DNA from 2 places in the Planococcus sp. S3-L1 genome. Region 1 is predicted to be linked to the other one. Evidence: riboswitches for the same ligand, from Rfam matches in the RefSeq annotation. Region 1 holds a riboswitch; the other holds the start of a gene.
The links. Region 1 has a riboswitch for preQ1 ahead of queF (preQ(1) synthase). Riboswitches for the same ligand answer to the same signal wherever they lie in the genome.
Positions count from the first base shown of each region.

Region 2: another riboswitch for preQ1. It lies ahead of queC (7-cyano-7-deazaguanine synthase QueC); the one in region 1 lies ahead of queF (preQ(1) synthase).

Region 1 covers NZ_JASISN010000004.1:208,720-211,123, reverse strand. Annotated here, with positions in the region: gene QMF37_RS06510 (queuosine precursor transporter) at 1-558, opposite strand, end outside; gene queF (preQ(1) synthase) at 571-1,065, opposite strand; PreQ1 riboswitch class I at 1,163-1,210, opposite strand; gene QMF37_RS06500 (cation diffusion facilitator family transporter) at 1,316-2,218, shown strand; gene QMF37_RS06495 (phosphotransferase family protein) at 2,326-2,404, shown strand, end outside.
Region 2 covers NZ_JASISN010000003.1:59,793-62,196, forward strand. Annotated here, with positions in the region: gene queE (7-carboxy-7-deazaguanine synthase QueE) at 1-249, opposite strand, end outside; gene queD (6-carboxytetrahydropterin synthase QueD) at 246-671, opposite strand; gene queC (7-cyano-7-deazaguanine synthase QueC) at 668-1,333, opposite strand; PreQ1 riboswitch class I at 1,340-1,383, opposite strand; gene QMF37_RS04290 (NADP-dependent oxidoreductase) at 1,504-2,404, shown strand, end outside.

The sequences.
Region 1 (2,404 bases):
GTCCGCTGCAGCCACGAGCCATTTGAATGCATATTGTGTCACAATCATGCCAAGTAATACACTAGTTGGCAAAGTGCCGTAAAAAGCGATGGTGATGAAAATGCTCGTATCGACCAATTGGCTGACCATTGTTGAGGCATTATTGCGAAGCCACAACTTGGAATGACCATGTCTTTCTTTCAGTTTATGGAAAATAGTGACGTCCAGGTTTTGACTAATAAAGTAAGAAACGAGACTGGCTATAGTAACACGAAAACCTGCAGAAAAGATGGTTTCGAATGATTCTTGATTCGTAAAAAAAGAAGCAGCTGGTAAATGAATAGCAAGAAAAATAAACGCCAGTGCACAAAGCTGTGTAACAAATCCTGCAGTAACGGTTTGTCTTGCAGCTTCTTTGCCATATACTTCTGCAATCGTATCTGTGATCGGGAAAGTGAAAACATAGACGATGACAGCAGCCGGTAAAACAGCCCATTCGCCGATACTGAATAATTTCACCGCGAGTATATTCGATAAGATTAACAAGCCGACAAATGCGCCGTTCAAATAAAGTAACATTTGCTGAGCTCCTTATCGATTGGTAATCGTTTCGGGATTCATGTCGTGATTCATCATCCGGTACGATGCCATTTCTTCGTATTTTGTTCCAGGTTGGCCATAGTTTGTGTAAGGATCAATCGACAAACCGCCACGTGGCGTGAATTTTCCCCAAACTTCGATATACCGAGGATCCATCAATTTGATTAAATCATTCATAATGATGTTAACAACATCTTCATGAAAATCTCCATGATTGCGGAAACTGAATAAATAAAGCTTCAGTGATTTGCTTTCGACTAATGTTTTGTCGGGAATAAAGCTCAAGTAGATCGTAGCGAAATCGGGTTGCCCAGTTTGCGGACAAAGGGACGTAAACTCAGGACAATTAAATTTCACAAAATAATCACGGCTGTGCAGATTGTCGATGGGTTCTAAAATGTCTGGATCGTATTCAAACTTATACTTGGTGTTTTGATTGCCAAGCAATTCTAAATGCTCGAGCGTTTCTTCGTTTCTTCCTACCATAAAAACGGCCTCCTTTTAGATGCCCGGTTAGGAAGAGGGTTATAAAAAACGGACAAAAGAAAAAGCCAAATCGCATGTGGATTTGGCTGAGTTTCGACAATCCATAGTTTTTTATAGAGGGTGAAATGCTATGAACCTCTCCCGTTGCCGGGGTATTTACTTTTTACTCATCTATCGTATAAGACTTACTATGCGTTGTCAATCGACCAAATTTGTTAACATATTAGCAACAGCCAAAGGAGAGGATCGCATGGGGCATGATCATGATCATTTTGAAACAGTTAGAAGCGGCAATAAAAAAGCTTTATCTATTGCACTTATCATAACAGCCGGCATCATGCTGCTAGAGTTTTTCGGCGGACTCTTCACAAACAGTTTGGCTTTAATTGCAGACAGCGGTCATATGTTGTCGGATACGGTTTCACTGGTACTGAGTTTGTCAGCTATTTGGTTTGCGGGAAGAGCAGCGTCTGCTAACAAAACCTATGGCTACTACCGTTTTGAAATTCTTACCGCCTTTATTAATGGCATTACGTTATTTGTTATGGCAGGTTTTATCATTTATGAAGCTGTCCAGCGTTTATATGAGCCTGCGGAAGTTCAAGGAGGTTGGATGCTAGTCATTGCGTCAATTGGTCTTGCTGCTAACGTATTGAGCGCGTGGGTGTTAAACCGTGGTGCCGATGTTCAAGGCAATCTTAATATGAAAAGTGCTTATATGCATATTATCGGAGATGCGCTTGGTTCAGTAGGCGCCATAGTAGCGGGTATGCTTATTCTGTTATTTGACTGGACGATAGCAGATCCGCTGATTTCGGTCGCTGTTGCGTTATTGATTTTGCGGAGCGCCTGGGGCATTCTTCAAAATAGCATTCATATTTTGATGGAGGGAACACCTGAGACGATTGATACGCAGCAAGTGAGAGAGCGGCTGCTTGAAATCGAAGGTGTGTTAGACGTTCATGACCTTCACGTGTGGACGATTACATCTGGCATGGACTTGTTTACATGCCACATTGATGTCGATGTCAATATACAAGAGCAAAAGGTTCTTCAAGAAGCTTTGAAATTGGTTTATGATGTGTGCGGAATTGAACATGCCACCATCCAAATTGAAAAAACCGACACTGTACACGACTCACTAAAGGTATAAATTTAAAAAGAGTGGATTATCTGTTAATTTCTCTATCATTGACGGATAGCATCCATATTTTTCATGGTAAACTAAAGGTAAAAGATAGGCAGAAAGGAGCGACAAGAATGGCAGGCGAACAGTATGGATTACAAAAGCAATCAATAGAATGGGTGAAAAGCCAACTAAACGAGCAAGTAGAAATCA
Region 2 (2,404 bases), on a different contig from region 1:
GAGAGCGGGATTGCCACCGGATATGGTGACGTGCGAAAAGGCCTTGCCACCGGTTTGGATGAGTTCTTCAACGATTTCAGTAGGTTGTTTGGAGACGCTTGTGCCTGTGCCATCCCAAGTGAATTTAGAATCACACCAAGAACAAGAATAATCGCATCCTGCTGTGCGCACAAACATGGTTTTTTGCCCCATTACCATGCCCTCACCTTGAATGGTTGGACCGAAAATTTCCATCACTGGAATTCTCATAACAAGTCCTCTTGTTTCGGACGGAATACAACATAACTGGTTGGTGTTTCACGAACGATAACTTGCAGACAGTTGGGACGGTTGCTGGTCGCTTGCAGCATCGTTTGAATCGACTGCCACACTTGCTTAGCAAGAAGCTCGGTGGTCGGAAATTTAGTGGCAAATTCTGAATGATCGTTCAAGACACTGTGGTCGTATTTTTTATGAATCAGTTCTTTCAATAATTTAAAGTCAATTAGAAAACCAATGGCGTCAAGTTCGTTACCTGCGATTGTAATGTTGAGATGATACGTATGGCCGTGCATGACTTGGCATTTCCCTGCTTCTTCACTTGGAATAAAATGCGCTGCTGAAAAATGAAAGTCCTTATTGAGCTCAAATTGGAAATCGTGTGGAATTGTCGGATAAAATTGCTGCATCATGCTCTAACACCAGCCATTTTTTTATCCTGATAGCGAGCAAGTCCATCATTTCGCAATTTGCAGGCAGGACATTCGCCACAACCAGTGCTCGGGATGCCGTTGTAGCAAGTTAAGGTCTTGTCTTGAATAAATTCAAAAGCACCAAGTGTATCAGAAAGTTCCCAAACCTCGGTCTTGTCGAGCCACATTAACGGCGTATGGATGATAAACTGCTTGTTCATTGCTAAATTTAATGTGACATTTAGTGAACGAATAAACGTATCACGACAATCGGGATAACCGCTGAAGTCGGTTTGACTTACTCCAGTAATTAAATGTTGGCAACCGATAGCGTCTGCATAAACTGCTGCGAAAGATAAAAATAAATGATTTCTGCCCGGTACAAAAGTAGATGGCAATTCACCATCTTCTGCGGTCACATCGATATCATCACGTGTTAACGCATTGGCTGAGAGTTGATTGATCAAAGTCATATCCAATACCTTAAATGATACACCTAGTTCTTCAGCGATTTTTCTGGCACACTCAATTTCAGCCGAATGACGCTGGCCGTAATCAAAAGTGACGGTTGCTACTTCTTTGAAATTCTTGATTGCCCAAAATAGGCAAGTGGTACTGTCTTGGCCACCGCTGAAAACGACGACTGCTTTTTCTTTTTTCATCTGTAACACTCCTTAGTTTTTTAGAGAGGGAGTTTGCGAACCTCTTTTAGCGAACAGTGTTAATAATAACATAATGTACCAGAAAAGAAGACTGTAAATTCAAGTCTCCGGAAGGTGTACTATTTCTGTAATAGGGTATATTTATAGCATAAGGAAAGGGGATGTTTGACATGAGAGCAATTATTATCGACAGTTATGGTGGTATAGAACAACTGAAAGAAAGAGAAGTAGAAACACCAACTATCAACGAAAATCAGGTGCTAGTTGAAGTTCATGCCACTTCTATAAATCCAATTGACTGGAAATTACGTGAAGGCTATTTAAAAGAAATGTTACCTTGGGAATTCCCAATTATTTTAGGTTGGGATGCAGCGGGTGTGGTTGCTAAAATTGGCACAAACGTTAAGCATTTCAAAGTAGGCGATCGTGTCTTTACGAGACCTGCGACAACACGTCAAGGGACTTATGCAGAATTTGTGCCAGTAGAGGAACAGCTATTAGCTCATATGCCAGAAAGCATGACTTTTGAAGAAGGCGCGGCAATTCCGTTAGCTGGGCTAACTGCTTATCAATGCCTTGTCGACTTTGCCGAAGTTAAAAAAGGAGATAAAGTATTGATTCATGCGGGAGCCGGTGGAGTGGGAAGTATGGCCATTCAAATCGCTAACAGCATCGGAGCGTATGTAGCGACGACTGCGAGTGACAAAAACGATGAACTGGTCAAATCACTAGGTGCAAATCGTGTCATTAATTACAGTGAAGAAGATTTTAGTGAGTTACTGGAAAACTTTGATGCAGTATTAGACACAATGGGTGGAGAAGTACTAGATAAAAGTTTCAAAGTCTTGAAAAAAGGCGGGAAACTGATTTCGATTGCAGGTCAGCCTTCTGCAGAGAAAGCGCAAGAGCACGAAGTAAAAGCAAGCAGCTTTTGGTTAGAGCCGAGCGGTGAGCAATTACATCAGCTGGCTAATTTGTTTGTATCAGGAGAATTTAAACCTGCGATTGGTCACGTGTTTGATTTTAGTGAGCAAGGGTTAAAAGATGCGCACGAACTTAGTGAAACTCATC